Streptosporangium sp. NBC_01755: one gene and its partner. The protein of the gene in region 1 interacts with the protein of each later gene in a pairwise test. Links are inferred from orthologs where the notes say so. Each region holds a gene or a part of one and is shown in the gene's direction. Other genes may lie near its edges. The genes, in order: OG884_RS31895 and OG884_RS09845.

Region 1 (6,598 bases):
ACTCGTCGACGAGGACCACGCTGGTGATGGACGGCTCGCCGCCGAAGGCGTTGATCACGGCCTCGGCGGTGGCCTCGTAGGGCAGGGTCACCGCGGGTAGCAGGAACTCCTGGACGCGTGGACCGAGCGTGAACCGAGACGGCTCCTGCTCGACGACCGGGAGCGGCACGTGCACCCGGCCGGACGGTCCGGGGGTCAGCAGCGGGCCCTGTGCGAGCCGTACCCCCCAGCCGCGGAGTGCGGAGAGCTGGGCCTCGTCGCTCACGCCGGAGGCCAGCACGTGCGCGCCCGCCTCCCTGGCGAGCCGGGCCAGACCCTCGCCGATCGCGGTGCGGCGCGGGTCGCGGGGCACCTGGGCGATCAGGTCCGGGGAGATCACCGCCAGGTACGGTGCGGCGTCGGCGAGAAGGTCCAGCGGGATGTGCCCGGTGCCCAGGTCGCCCACCGCGATGAGGTAGCCGATGGCGCGCAGGCCGTCCAGGCCGACGATCAGGGAGCGGCGCTCGAACTGGGCGAAGTCGCCCCGTACGGTGAGGATCACCTCGCGGGGTCGCCGCCCGGACGCGCGGAGGGCCTCGTGGAGCGGTGCCAGTGCGGCCGTGCCGCCGATCACCGCGACCGTCGGCAGGGTCAGCACCAGCGGGAGCAGGGTCTCGCCGGCGGCGGCGTCGTGCACCGTCTGGATCGTGGTGGAGATGTTCCCGCGGCCCTCGCCTCCCGCCTGGAGTGCGATGACGCCTCCGGTGTCGAGGTCGACGACAGGCGTGAGGCTCGCGGGGGCCGCTGCGGAGGCCTGCGGGTTGACGTGCGCTCTGGTCGTCACATTCAGAAGGATGGGGGTTGCTGTGGCATCACAGAAGCAACGTGCAGCGATGTTCACTGATATTTCGCTGTTCGTTGGATTTGGTCGGCGAGATCGTGTGTTCCGCGAGGTCAGCCGGTAGTGTCGCGTTTCATGACGTCGCGACCGGCCAAGGGGGGAGGCCGCTGGGTCTCGGTGGCGCCCGACCGCCTGAACCGCTGGATCGACGGTTTCGTCGACAGGCACGGCCCGCCGGGGGTGACGGCCTCGGTCTCGGTCGTACGCCTCGAAGGCGCGGACGGCGCGGTCGCCGAGTGCCAGGTGCCGTTCCCGCCGCTGACCCCGTCCGGGGGCGGTCCGCTGGCGCGTCTGGTCACCCACGTGCGCACCGAGCGCAGGGTCGGGGTGCTGCTCGTCCGGCTGGGCGGCCACGCGGCGGGGATCTTCCAGGGTGAGGAGCTGCTCTCCTCCAAGGTCGGTTCGCGGCCGGTTCACGGGCGCAGCGCGGCGGGTGGCTGGTCACAGCGGCGTTTCGCCCGGCGCAGGGAGAAGCAGGTGGACCAGGCGCACGAGGCGGCGGCCGAGGTGGCGCTGCGCGTCCTGGGGCCGTGGGTGGGCGAGCTGGAGGCTGTCGTGCTTGGCGGAGACCGGCGCGCGGTCGACGCGTTGCGCTCCGACCGCAGGCTCGCCCCGGTCTTCGCGCTGGAGGCCGAGCCCTTCCTGACGGTCCCCGATCCGAGGCTGGTGGTCCTCAAGGACACCCCCGCCGGGTTTCGCGCGGTCCGCATCAGGGTGAGCGATCCCACGTAATCGAGGAGAGCCCAGGTGTTGCCGCGCCGTACACTGATCGGTATGCGCACTCCCGATTGACCGTCGTCCCGATGAAGGCGAGACGGCCGAGCCGAGAGCCGGGAGACACAGGGCGCGGCGGGTTCGGCCACAGTGAAGTGAGCCTGTGTATTTCCTGCTGGGAGTGTTCTCCAACCATGATCGTAGCTTCTGACATCGAACTGCGGGCCGGGGCCCGCCTGCTCATCGAGGGCGCGTCGTTCCGGGTGAACCCCGGTGACAAGATCGGGCTCGTCGGCCGTAACGGGGCCGGAAAGACCACGCTGACCCGGGTGCTCGCGGGGGAGGGGGCGGCGGCCTCGGGCACGGTCTCCATCAGTGGCGAGGTCGGCTATCTGCCGCAGGACCCGCGCACCGGTGATCTGCACGTGCTGGCCCGCGACCGCATCCTGTCGGCCCGCGGGCTGGATGAGGTGCTGCGCGAGCTGCGCGAGGCCGAGCTGGGCATGTCCTCGGCCGACGATCGCACCAGAGACCGCGCCGTGCGCGCCTACGGGCGCCTGGAGGACCGTCTGCACGTGCTGGGCGGGTACGCCGCGGAGTCGGAGGCCGCCTCGATCGCCTCCAGCCTGGGGCTGCCGGACCGGGTGCTCGGCCAGCCGTTGGAGACCCTCTCCGGAGGGCAGCGCAGGCGGGTGGAGTTGGCTCGGATCCTCTTCAGCGGGGCAGAGACTCTCCTTCTTGACGAGCCGACAAACCACCTAGATGCGGACTCAATCGGGTGGCTTCGTGATTTTTTACGATCTCACCAGGGCGGCTTGATCATTATCAGCCACGACGTGGGTCTTCTTGAAGCGACGGTAAACCGCGTCCTGCACCTCGACGCCAACCGTTCGGTGATCGACACCTACAACGTCGGCTGGAAGTCCTATCTGGCCCAGCGGGAGACCGACGAGAAGCGCAGGAGGCGCGAGCGCGCCAACGCCGAGAAGCAGGCCTCCGCCCTGATGTCGCAGGCCGACAAGATGCGTGCCAAGGCCACCAAGGCCAAGGCCGCGCAGGACATGCAGCGCCGCGCCGAGCGCCTGCTTTCCGGCCTGGAGGTGGAGCGGCGCAGCGACAAGGTCGCCAAGCTGCGCTTCCCCCAGCCCGCTCCGTGCGGGCGCACCCCGATCATGGCGGAGGGGCTGTCGAAGTCGTATGGCTCCCTGGAGGTCTTCACGGACGTCGACGCCGCGGTCGACAGGGGCAGCAGGGTCGTGATCCTGGGTCTGAACGGCGCGGGAAAGACCACTCTCCTGCGCATCCTGGGTGGCGTCGAGGAGCCCGACACCGGGGCGGTCAAGGCCGGTCACGGGCTCAAGCTGGGCTACTACGCGCAGGAGCATGAGACGATCGACCCCGGCCGCAGCGTGCTGGAGAACATGCGCTCGGCCGGGGGAGAGCTTCCCGACGTGGAGTTGCGCAAGGTTCTGGGCTCGTTCCTGTTCACCGGCGACGACGTGGACAAGCCTGCGGGGGTGCTGTCGGGAGGGGAGAAGACGCGGCTGGCACTGGCCACGCTGGTGCTGTCGGCGGCCAACGTCCTCCTCCTCGACGAGCCCACGAACAACCTCGATCCGGCCAGTCGAGAGCAGGTTCTTTCGGCGCTAACGTCCTATTCTGGGGCGATTGTGCTTGTCACGCATGATGAGGGTGCTGTGGAGGCTCTACGACCCGATAGGGTGATCTTGCTGCCTGACGGAGTTGAAGACGCATGGAGCGACGAATTTTCCGATCTTGTGGCACTTGCGTGATCTTAATTTGAGCGGGTACGGATCTTTTCCCGTGGAGTAGGTAGCCGATCTCGCTGAAATGACTGATCATGGCGTGTGTAACGCTGCGGAAGTCTGGCACTACAGGAGGTACTCGTGGCCGAGACTCTCAAGAAGGGCACCCGGGTTACCGGGGCCGACCGTGAAAAACTGGCCTCCGATCTCAAGAAGCGCTACAGCGCGGGTGAAAGCATCCGTGCTCTGGCCGCTTCGACCGGCAGGTCGTACGGGTTCATCCACCGCATCCTGAGCGAGTCCGGTGTGACTCTGCGCGGGCGTGGTGGCGCCACCCGAGGCAAGTCCAAGCGCTGACTCCACCTCGGAACGCGCGACCGCAGCCGCTCGTCCCCCACACGCCGCAGCCGTTCCCGCCCGAGCCTATAGAACCTCATTCTGGAGAGTCGATAGGGTCGGGCGAGGCGGAAACGGAAGGTGGGAGAACGGGCGATGGTGGAAGCGGTGTTCGGGGGGAGTGCGGAGGAGATCTCTCTCAAGGAGGTCGGTCTGCGCTACGAGGTGGACGGCGAGATCGCGACGATCACGCTGGACCGTCCGGAGAAGCGAAACGCTCAGACGTTCGCCACCTGGTCGGCTCTGGCTCATATCGGTAACAACCTGCCGCAGCAGGTGAGGGTCGTCGTGATCAGAGGTGAGGGGCCGTCCTTCTCGGCGGGGATCGATCTGAGGATGTTCACACCGGAGGGGGTACCAGGGCAGGGGACGTTCACGTCCCTGGCGACACTCGAGGAGACGGCTTTCGTCGACCGGGTGGCGTCGGCCCAGCGGGGTTTTCTCTGGCTGAGGCGTCCCGACATCGTCTCCGTGGCAGCTGTGCAGGGCCACGCGGTAGGCGCGGGGTTTCAGCTGGCGCTCGCCTGTGACCTGCGGGTCCTGGCGGACGACGCCAAGCTGTGCATGAAGGAGCCGGCTCTCGGGCTGGTCCCCGACCTGACCGGCACCAAGCCGCTGGTCGATCTGGTGGGCCTGTCCCGGGCCATCGAGATCTGCCTGACCGCCCGCGTCGTGGGGGCGCAGGAGGCGGCCAGGATCGGCCTGGCCGAGCTGGTCGTCGCACCGGGAGAGCTGACGGAGGCCGTGCGCGACCTGACCGCCGCGCTGCTGGCGACCAACCGCGACGCCGCGACGGCGACCAAGCGGCTGCTCCAGGGTGCTTCGGGGCGCACACTGGAGGAACAGGCCGCGGCCGAGGCACGCGAGCAGGAGGCACGTATCAAGGCGCTTTTCGGGTAGCCCGTCTGGCTTTCACGCGAGAGACCCGACCCGAGACGGTCGCGACCTCCGGGGCTCAGCCGTGGGGAGAGGTCAAGCGGCCCATTCGGGCGAGCCGCGGGTGTTCGCCTCAAGCTGATGAGGGAATGAGTGTGCCTCTCCCGGTGCTCGCACCGGGAGAGGAGGCCAGATGGCAATGATGGGTGGGGGCTTCGGCCCCCAGATGATGCACTCGCTCCGGCGTGACAGCTCGGTGACCAAGGAGCGTCTGGCGCCGGGCACGGTCAGGCGCATCGCCCGCTACGCCAGGCCGTTCTCGCGGCATATCGCGGCCTTCCTCGCGCTGGTGGTGGTCGGCTCGGTCATCGTGATCGCCAACCCGCTGCTGATGAAGGCGATCATCGATGACGGCATCGTCGCGAGGCGCCAGGGGGTGGTGATCGCCCTCGCGCTGGTCATCGCGGGCCTGGCGGTCGCGGACGCGGTGCTCACCCTGGCCCAGCGCTGGTTCTCCGCGCGGATCGGTGAGGGCCTCATCTACAACCTGCGCACCGAGGTCTTCGACCACGTCCAGCGCATGCCCGTGGCCTTCTTCACCCGCACCCAGACCGGCGCCCTGGTCTCCCGGCTCAACACCGACGTCATCGGAGCCCAGCGCGCCCTGACCAGCACGCTGTCATCGGTCGTGGCCAACGTGGTCATGCTGGTGCTGGTCCTGGGCGCCATGCTGGTGCTCTCGTGGCAGATCACCCTCGTCGCCCTCGTACTGCTGCCGATCTTCGTCTTCCCCGCCAAGTGGGTCGGCAGGAAGATGTCCGGGCTCACCCGCGAGCAGATGGAGCTCGACGCCGAGATGAGCTCCATGATGACCGAGCGGTTCAACGTAGCCGGTGCGATGGTCGCCAAGCTGTACGGCCGCCCGGACGACGAGGCCGACGCCTTCGGCGGCAAGGCGGGGCGGGTTCGCGACGTCGGCGTCACCGTGGGCATGTACGGGACGGTCTTCCGGGTCGCGCTCGGCCTGGTGGCGGCGCTGGCCACCGCCCTGGTGTACGGCCTGGGCGGCGTGCTGGCCGTCTCCGGCGTCTTCGAGCTCGGAACCCTGGTGGCCCTCGCCGCCCTCCTGATGCGCCTGTACGGCCCGCTGACGAGCCTGTCGAACGTGCACGTGGACGTGATGACCGCGCTGGTCAGCTTCGACAGGGTCTTCGAGGTGCTCGACCTGCGGCCCATGGTCGCCGAGCGGTCCGATGCCAGGCCTCTTCCCGAGGGGCCGGTCTCCGTCGAGTTCGACGACGTCCGGTTCAGGTATCCCTTGGCCTCGGAGGTGTCGCTGGCCTCACTGGAGGCGGTGGCCCGCCCCGACACCGGGCCCGGCCACGAGGTGCTGCGCGGCGTCACCTACACCGCCCGCCCCGGCCAGATGGTCGCCCTGGTCGGCCCCTCCGGAGCGGGAAAGACGACGATCACCGGCCTGCTCTCACGCCTCTACGACGTCAGCGGGGGTGCGGTCCGGATCAACGGCCTGGATGTGCGCGACGCCACCCTGGCCTCCCTGCGCGACACCGTGGGGGTCGTCATGCAGGACGCTCACCTGTTCCACGACACCATCGGGGCCAACCTCCGCTACGCCAGGCCCGAGGCGAGTGAGGAGGAGATCTGGGAGGCGCTGCGGGCCGCCCAGATCGCCGAGTTGGTCATGGACATGCCCGAGGGGCTGGAGACCGTGGTGGGCGACCGGGGCCACCGGCTGTCCGGCGGGGAGAAGCAGCGGCTGGCCCTGGCGAGACTGCTGCTCAAGGCGCCTCGCGTGGTCATCCTCGACGAGGCCACCGCGCATCTGGACTCCGAGTCCGAGGCCGCCGTCCAGCAGGCGCTGAAGGTCGCGCTGGCCGGACGCACCTCGCTGGTCATCGCCCACCGGCTGTCCACGATCCGCGAGGCCGACCAGATCCTGGTGGTG
Region 2 (7,931 bases), 4.7 Mb from region 1 along the record:
TGGAACGCTGGGCCGACCCCGGTTTCAGCGTCCACATCGAGGGCGTGCCCCAGTTGATGCTCAGCGTCAGCGAGATCTCGCACGGACTGGCCGGCGCCGCCGCCCACGCGGTGAACTCCATGGCCGCCCTCTGTGCCGCCCCACCGGGCATCCGCACCGCGCTGGATCTCCCCCTGGCCACCGGCCGGGGCACCGTCCGCCTCGCCTGAGGATCCCCCTCGGCCCCCTTACCAGGCACCACCGCGAGGCACCACCACGAGACAGCACGCGGGCGGCCCCGCGACAGGCCGGCCGTACGACGGGCGGAGACCTCGTTCGCGATGGCGACCGGCACACGTGAATCCGCCGATTAGGGATATCCGGTATTTAACACTTTTGCCGAAATAGGCAGATTCTCTGCTCAGGCCAGCGCATCGATCACCCGCGGTGAACCCTCGCCTCCGCGTCGCGTTCACCCATCCGGAAACCGGAAATTGGCCGTGGAATTCGTGCGGGCACCGACCGTCAGAGCCTGTGGAAGGGAACGCTCCATCGCGGAACATCCCCTTATCCAACTAAACGGAAATTCCCTCCAAAATCAGGAGTGCGGGGTGAAACGCCCAAAACGGCCCTGGTGGTACAGGAGCGGGCGGCCACCGGGCTCAAGGCTCGTCTCGACGACGAGTCCGACGACCAGGACGTGATCACCGATGTCGACGGTGGAGTGGGTGGCACAGACCAGGTGAGCCGAGACACCGTCCAGCAGCGGGACGCCCAGATGCCCCGGAGCCCAGGAGGTGGGGGCGGCGAAGCGGTCGACCCCCTTCCTGGCGAAGCGCGCGGCCACCTCGGCCTGGTCGCTGGCCAGGACGTTCACCGCGAAGTGATCGGCCTGCCGGAGCCAGGACCAGGTGCTCGACGACTGGTCCACATAGAAGGAGACCAGCGGGGGCGTAAGGCTGACGGACGAGAACGAGGTGGCCGTGAGACCGACCGGCACACCTTCGAACTGCGCCGTGACGACGACGACCCCGGCCGCGTGGACGGCCAGCGCCTGCCGGAACCGCTCCGCGTCGACCGCTCGGCCGGACAGGGTCTCGGTCATGACGCCTCTCCCAGGGACGGGCGGGGTACCACCAAGATGCTCCACTTGGTCACTTTTCCCCCTTTGAGGAATAAAAGACACTTCTCAGAACCCATTGATGCCGCCATCTCTTCCCGGCGTCACACCGGAGCCCTCTGCCCGAGGGCCGCCACCTGCGGACCGGCCCGGTCGGCCCAGGGGCCGAGTGCCGCGTCGAGGTCGGAGAGCTGCGATTCCAGCAGCGCGAGGCCCGGCATGGGCACCACTCAGGGACGAGAAGGGCTGGCGGATACCCGGCGGCGATCCGGTGACAGGGGTCACGCACCTCTCCGAGCTCTACCTCGCGACCGACCCCGGCTACCAGGGCCGCTACACGGTGCCCTGCGTCTGGGACATCGCCGCCGAGCGCCTGGTCACCAACGACTACCCGCAGATCACCCTCACCCTGGAGACGGCCTTCGCGCCGTGGCACGCCGAGGGCGCCCCCGACCTCTACCCCGAGGAACTGCGCGAGGAGATCGACGCGCTGAACGAAGTGATCTTTCACGGCCTCAACAACGGCGTCTACCGGGCCGGGTTCGCCCGCTCCCAGGAGGCGTACGACGAGGCGATCACCGCGGTGTTCGCCACGCTCGACCTGCTGGAGGAGCGCCTGACCACCCGGCGCCGGCTGCACGGCGACGCGCTCACCGAGAGCGACGTGCGGCTCTACCCCACGCTCGCCAGGTTCGACGCGGTCTACAACTCGCACTTCAAGTGCTCGGTGCGACGGCTCGTCGACTATCCGGTCCTGTGGGCCTACGCCCGCGAGCTGTACGCCATCCCCGCGTTCCGCGACACGACCGACTTCGACCAGATCAAGCGGCACTACTTCGTGACGCAGACGAACGTCAACCCGAGCGGGATCGTGCCGCGGGGGCCGGAGATCGACTGGACCGCTCCCTGACACGACCCTCGTACTCGACCACCATCCCCGGCCCGTGCAAGGTGACCTACACCAACCACGGCCAGCGACCCGAGGGGTTGCACCCGCTGCGGCTTATCGGCGTGGGGTGGCCGTCCGCTGAACGGTCACCCCGTCCTTCCTCGAATCGCCGTGCACGCCGCCTAAACTGGGGCCGTGATCGAGGACATCTGGGTGGACCCCGCCGTCAGCGCGCTCAGGCCGGACTTCGCGGTGCTGGTGATGGGAGTGTACGGGCTGCGCAACGGGCCGACGGACGACAGGTCGCGGGCCTGGCTGGCAGAGGCGGCCGAGAAGGCGGTGGCGGTCGACGACGCGAGGGTCGAGGCGTGGCGGGAGGCCTACCGGGCATTCGGCGCCAAGCCGCAGCGGACCCGGCCCTCGGTGGACGCCCTGGTCAGACGGATGCCGCCGCCGGAGATCAACCTGGTGGTCGACGCCTACAACGCGATCAGCATCAGGCACGGCCTGCCGATCGGCGGAGAGGACCTGACCCGCTACGAGGGGACGGCCCGTCTGGTGCGCGCGGCCGGCGACGAGCCGTTCGAGGTCGTCGAGAGAGGCGAGCCCGCGATCGACCACCCGGAGATCGGCGAGGTCGTCTGGCGCGACGACCGGGGCGTCACCTGCCGCCGGTGGAACTGGCGGCAGTGCGTCCGCACCCGGATCACCGAGGAGACGACGGATGCGCTGTTCCTGCTGGAGCGGCTCGCGCCCCTGTCCACCGAGGAGTTGCGCGCCGCCGGAGACGAGCTGGCCGGCCTGCTCGAAGATATTACCCCGAGGATACAGCTAGAATTCCGACTGGTCGGATTGAACTGACGAAGCCCGCCGGATCCGGCCGACCAGGGACTCAGCGACCGAAACGGATACCCAGGGGTGACCGTTTTAAACAACTCTGAGAGGATCGACAAGGAAGCTGCGGCCAGAGTGGCGCAGGTCCGGGCTAAGGCGAGTAGCCTTGGACAGGTTCTTTATCATCAACGCCGATCTGCGGAAGAGGGCGATTTCCGCCGTGTCGTCTGAGTCGTCGCGGACAAACCCGCTGGCAGCCTTCGGTCAGAACGAATGGCTTGTCGACGAGCTGTACCAGAAATACCTCCAGGACCCCGAGTCGGTCGACCGGGCCTGGTGGAACTTCTTCGCGGACTACAACCCTGATTCGGGGGCCGGTAAGGCCGCTCCCCCAGGTGCGGCGACCGCCGCGTCCACTCCTCCGACACCGACCGCCCCTTCGGCCTCGGCTGTCCCAGCCCCGGCCTCCGCCGCTCCGGCCACCCCGGCCCCCGTGGCGACGACCCCAGCGCCGGCGGCCAAGGCCGCTCCGGCGGACCGATCCAAGCAGGAGACGCAGTTGCCCGCCGGTGCCGAGGAAGTTCGACTACGCGGCGCGGCCGCGAGGACTGCCGCCAACATGGAGGCCAGCCTTGTGGTCCCGACGGCGACCAGCGTGCGCGCGGTCCCGGCGAAACTGCTGATCGACAACCGGATCGTGATAAACAACCACCTGTCGCGCGGTCGCGGCGGCAAGGTGTCGTTCACGCATCTCATCGGCTACGCGGTGATCAAGGCCCTCAAGGTCCTGCCGGAGATGAACCACTCCTACACCGAGGTCGGCGGCAAGCCGGTGCTGGTCAAGCCCGAGCACGTCAACCTGGGCCTGGCCATCGACGTCGCCAAGAGCGACGGCACCCGCCAGCTCCTGGTCCCGTCGATCAAGGCGACCGAGCAGATGGACTTCCGCCAGTTCTGGGTCGCCTACGAGGACGTGGTGCGCAAGGCCAGGGCGGGCAAGCTGGGGGTCGACGACTTCGCCGGCACCACGATCTCGCTGACCAACCCGGGCACCATCGGCACCGTGCACTCGGTGCCGCGCCTGATGCCGGGGCAGGGCACGATCATCGGCGTCGGCGCGATGGAGTACCCCGCGGAGTACCAGGGGGCCTCCCCCGACACGCTCACCCGCCTCGCGGTGAGCAAGGTCATGACGCTCACCAGCACCTACGACCACCGGATCATCCAGGGCGCCCAGTCGGGCGACTTCCTGCGGCAGGTCCACCGGCTGCTGCTGGGCGAGGACGGCTTCTACGACGAGATCTTCGAGGCCCTCCGGATCCCGTACGAGCCGATCCGCTGGGTCCATGACATCTCCACCACGCACGACGACGACGTGGCGAAGTCCGCGCGGGTCATAGAGCTGATCCACGCCTTCCGGGTCCGCGGCCACCTGATGGCCGACACCGACCCGCTGGAGTACAAGCAGCGCAAGCACCCCGACCTCGACATCAAGTCGCACGGTCTGACCCTCTGGGACCTGGAGCGCGAGTTCGCCACCGGCGGCTTCGGCGGCCGGCCCCTGATGAAGCTGCGCGACATTCTCGGCGTGCTGCGTGACTCCTACTGCCGGACCATCGGCGTGGAGTACATGCACATGCAGAACCCCGAGGAGCGGGCCTGGATCCAGGCCCGCGTCGAGCGGCCGCACGCCAAGCCCGACCGCACCGAGCAACTGCGCGTCCTGGAGCGGCTGAACACCGCCGAGGCGTTCGAGACGTTCCTGCAGACGAAGTTCGTGGGGCAGAAGCGCTTCTCGCTGGAGGGCGGCGAGTCACTGATACCGCTGCTCGACTCGGTGCTGAGCGCCGCGGCCGAGGAGCGGCTCGACGAGGCCGTGGTCGGTATGGCCCACCGCGGTCGCCTCAACGTGCTGGCCAACATCGTCGGCAAGTCGTACGGGCAGATCTTCGGCGAGTTCGAGGGCAACATCGACCCGCGCAGCGCCCACGGCTCCGGTGACGTGAAGTACCACCTGGGTGCCGGCGGCGACTTCGTCTCGCCCGACGGTTCCAAGATCAGGACCTCGGTCGTGGCCAACCCCTCCCACCTGGAGACGGTCGACCCGGTCCTGGAGGGCGTGGTCCGCGCCAAGCAGGACCTCCTGGAGCGCGGCGAGGAGGGCTTCACGGTCCTGCCCGTGCTCGTCCACGGCGACGCGGCCTTCGCAGGCCAGGGCGTGGTGGCCGAGACCCTCAACCTGTCGCAGCTGCGCGGCTACCGCACCGGCGGCACCGTGCACATCGTGGTCAACAACCAGGTCGGCTTCACCACCAGCCCGGCCAGCTCGCGTTCCAGCGTGTACGCCACCGACGTGGCCCGGATGATCCAGGCCCCGATCTTCCACGTCAACGGCGACGACCCCGAGGCCGTGGTCCGGGTCGGCCGCCTGGCCTTCGAGTACCGCCAGGCGTTCCGCAAGGACGTCGTGATCGACCTGATCTGCTACCGGCGCCGCGGCCACAACGAGATGGACAACCCGGGCTTCACCCAGCCGCTGATGTACGACCTGATCGACGCCAAGCGCTCCACCCGCAAGCTCTACACCGAGGCGCTGATCGGCCGGGGCGACATCACGGTCGAGGAGGCCGAGGGCGCGCTCCGCGACTACCAGGCCAAGCTGGAGAACGCCTTCACCGAGACCCGCGCGGCGGCCAACGCGTCGGCGGACGAGTTCCCCCGCCCGCCGGTCGACATGGAGACCATCCCCTGGTCCCACGAGGACGTCAAGACGGCCGTCTCCGAGGAGACCGTCAAGCGGATCGTGGAGACCCAGCTCAACATGCCCGAGGGCTTCACCGTCCACCCGCGCCTGCTGCCGGTGCTGCAGCGTCGCGGGCAGATGGTCACCGAGGAGCGTATCGACTGGGGCATGGGCGAGACCCTGGCGTTCGGATCACTGCTGATCGACGGCCACCCGGTCCGCCTCGTCGGCCAGGACTCCCGGCGCGGCACGTTCACCCAGCGGCACGCCGTGCTGGTCGACCGTGTCACGGGCGAGGAGCACACCCCGCTCAAGGCGTTCAACCAGGGCACCACGAAGTTCTACATCTACGACTCCCTGCTGAGCGAGTACGCCGCGCTCGGTTTCGAGTACGGCTACAGCGTGGAGCGGCCCGAGGCGCTGGTCGCCTGGGAGGCGCAGTTCGGCGACTTCGTCAACGGCGCTCAGTCGATCATCGACGAGTACCTCACCTCGGGCGAGCAGAAGTGGGGCCAGCGCTCCGGTGTCACCCTGCTGCTGCCGCACGGCTACGAGGGACAGGGCCCCGACCACTCCTCGGCTCGCATCGAGCGCTTCCTGCAGATGTGCGCCCAGGACAACATGACCGTCGCGCAGCCCACGGTGCCGGCCAACTACTTCCACCTGTTGCGCTGGCAGACGCTGTCGAACCGGCACCGCCCGCTGGTGGTGTTCACCCCCAAGTCGCTGCTGCGGCACAAGGCGGCGATCTCGTCGGTCAGCGACTTCACCTCGGGGTCGTTCCAGCCGGTGCTGGGCGACACCACGGTCGCCCCCGGCAACGTCCGCAAGGTCGTGCTGGTCTCCGGCAAGCTCTACTACGACCTGGCGGCGGCCCGCGACAAGCAGGGGCGCAACGACGTGGCGATCGTCCGTCTTGAGCGGCTCTACCCGTTCCCCGGCAACCCGTTGGAGATCGAGCTGAGCCGTTACTCCGCCGACATCGAGCTGGTGTGGGCGCAGGACGAGCCGCTCAACATGGGTCCGTGGTCGTTCCTGGCACTCAAGATGGCCGAGAACCCGGACGTCTTCGGCGGACGTTCGATCAAGCGGGTCTCCCGCAAGGCCAACTCCTCCCCGGCGACCGGCTCGCACTCCACCCACGAGGCCGAGTTGCAGCAGATGCTGGGGGAGATCTTCATCTAGGAGGGCGGGCCGCCGGCCACCGGCGGTCCACAGTGCAGGCGTCACCACGGAAGTCCCCCGCAGGAACCTCTGCGGGGGACTTCCCCATTATCGCAAGTGTCACCACGAGGAGAACGATGTACTTCACCGATCGGGGCATCGAGGAGCTCGTCGAGCGCCGTGGCCAGGAAGAGGTCACCATCGTGTGGCTGGCCGAGCGGCTGCGCGAGTTCGTCGACCTGAACCCCGACTTCGAGACCCCGGTGGAACGACTGGCCACCTGGCTGGCCCGGCTGGACGACGAGGACGACTGAGAAAAACGCGATATATCTTGACCTCCCATCTGACGCGACATATCGTGTCTTGTACAAGGAGGTCACGACCATGCGGCAGTGGACGATCGAGAAACCAGAGCAGCGCACCTTCGACTCGGTGAAAAAGCTGAACGTGCGCATCGTGGCGGGCAAGCTGGCGGTGCTGGCCGGCGACGGCCCCGCCACACTTGAGATCACCGAGGTGGACACCACGCCGCTGCTCGTCACCCACGACGACGACGGCACGCTTACCGTCACCTACAAGGACCTGACCTGGGACGGCCTGCTGGGCTGGCTGCGCCCGGGGCGCCGCCGGACGACGCTGACGCTGACCGTTCCCAAGGACTGCCCGCTCAACGTGGGGGTGGTCTCCGCCTCCGCGGTCGTCTCCGGATTCGAGGATCGCACCTCGGTCAGGAGCGTCTCGGGTGACATCGTGCTCGACGGGGTGAGCGGCGAGATCAACGCCGACACCGTCTCCGGCGACGTGGAGAGCCGCGACCTGGTCGGCGACCTGTCGTTCAAGAGCGTCTCCGGCGAGCTGACCGTGGCCCAGGGCACCCCTCGGCGGCTCAGCGTCACCACCGTCTCCGGCCGGATCACCGCCGACCTGGAGCTCCCGCCGACCGGTCATGTGACGCTGAACAGCGTCACCGGCGACATCGTGCTCAGGCTCCCGCACGCCGTGGATGCCGATGTCAAGATCCGCTCCACCTCGGGCAGGCTCGACACCGCCTTCCCCGAACTCCACAACTCCACCCAGGCCGGCGCGAGATCGCTGACCGGCCGGCTCGGCGGCGGCATGGCGTCCCTGACGGCGCACACCGTCTCCGCCGACGTCACCCTGCTGAAGGGAGCCCAAGCATGAGCCCGGTCTTCGGTCACGGA

What was found.
Region 2: the proteins of OG884_RS31895 (region 1) and OG884_RS09845 interact in binary tests that used the Escherichia coli proteins (3 or more experiments, as listed by UniProt). The link is inferred for Streptosporangium sp. NBC_01755 from one-to-one orthologs.

Annotation. Positions count from the first base shown.
Region 1 is NZ_CP109131.1:6,916,649-6,923,246, forward strand. What follows is about bases 1,168-4,087. They hold OG884_RS31895 (ABC-F family ATP-binding cassette domain-containing protein), read left to right. Parts: upstream 1,168-1,788; coding sequence 1,789-3,387; downstream 3,388-4,087. Other genes in these bases: OG884_RS31890 (acVLRF1 family peptidyl-tRNA hydrolase), read left to right, coding at 1,168-1,612; OG884_RS31900 (helix-turn-helix domain-containing protein), read left to right, coding at 3,502-3,717; OG884_RS31905 (enoyl-CoA hydratase/isomerase family protein), read left to right, coding at 3,853-4,087. Outside these bases: OG884_RS31885 (EAL domain-containing protein), read right to left, coding at 1-823; more of OG884_RS31890, read left to right, coding at 956-1,167; more of OG884_RS31905, read left to right, coding at 4,088-4,656; OG884_RS31910 (ABC transporter ATP-binding protein), read left to right, coding at 4,826-6,598. UniProt on the Escherichia coli protein: Genetic data indicate it may be involved in ribosome assembly or function.
Region 2 is NZ_CP109131.1:2,166,942-2,174,872, forward strand. Bases 2,698-6,950 are described here. They hold OG884_RS09845 (multifunctional oxoglutarate decarboxylase/oxoglutarate dehydrogenase thiamine pyrophosphate-binding subunit/dihydrolipoyllysine-residue succinyltransferase subunit), read left to right. Parts: upstream 2,698-3,042; coding sequence 3,043-6,750; downstream 6,751-6,950. Other genes in these bases: OG884_RS09840 (B3/B4 domain-containing protein), read left to right, coding at 2,698-2,849; OG884_RS09850 (DUF6104 family protein), read left to right, coding at 6,867-6,950. Outside these bases: OG884_RS09820 (NAD(P)H-dependent amine dehydrogenase family protein), read left to right, coding at 1-209; OG884_RS09825 (flavin reductase family protein), read right to left, coding at 578-1,084; OG884_RS09830 (hypothetical protein), read right to left, coding at 1,204-1,329; OG884_RS09835 (glutathione S-transferase C-terminal domain-containing protein), read left to right, coding at 1,371-2,009; more of OG884_RS09840, read left to right, coding at 2,184-2,697; more of OG884_RS09850, read left to right, coding at 6,951-7,043; OG884_RS09855 (DUF4097 family beta strand repeat-containing protein), read left to right, coding at 7,114-7,911; OG884_RS09860 (PadR family transcriptional regulator), read left to right, coding at 7,908-7,931. UniProt on the Escherichia coli protein: E1 component of the 2-oxoglutarate dehydrogenase (OGDH) complex which catalyzes the decarboxylation of 2-oxoglutarate, the first step in the conversion of 2-oxoglutarate to succinyl-CoA and CO(2).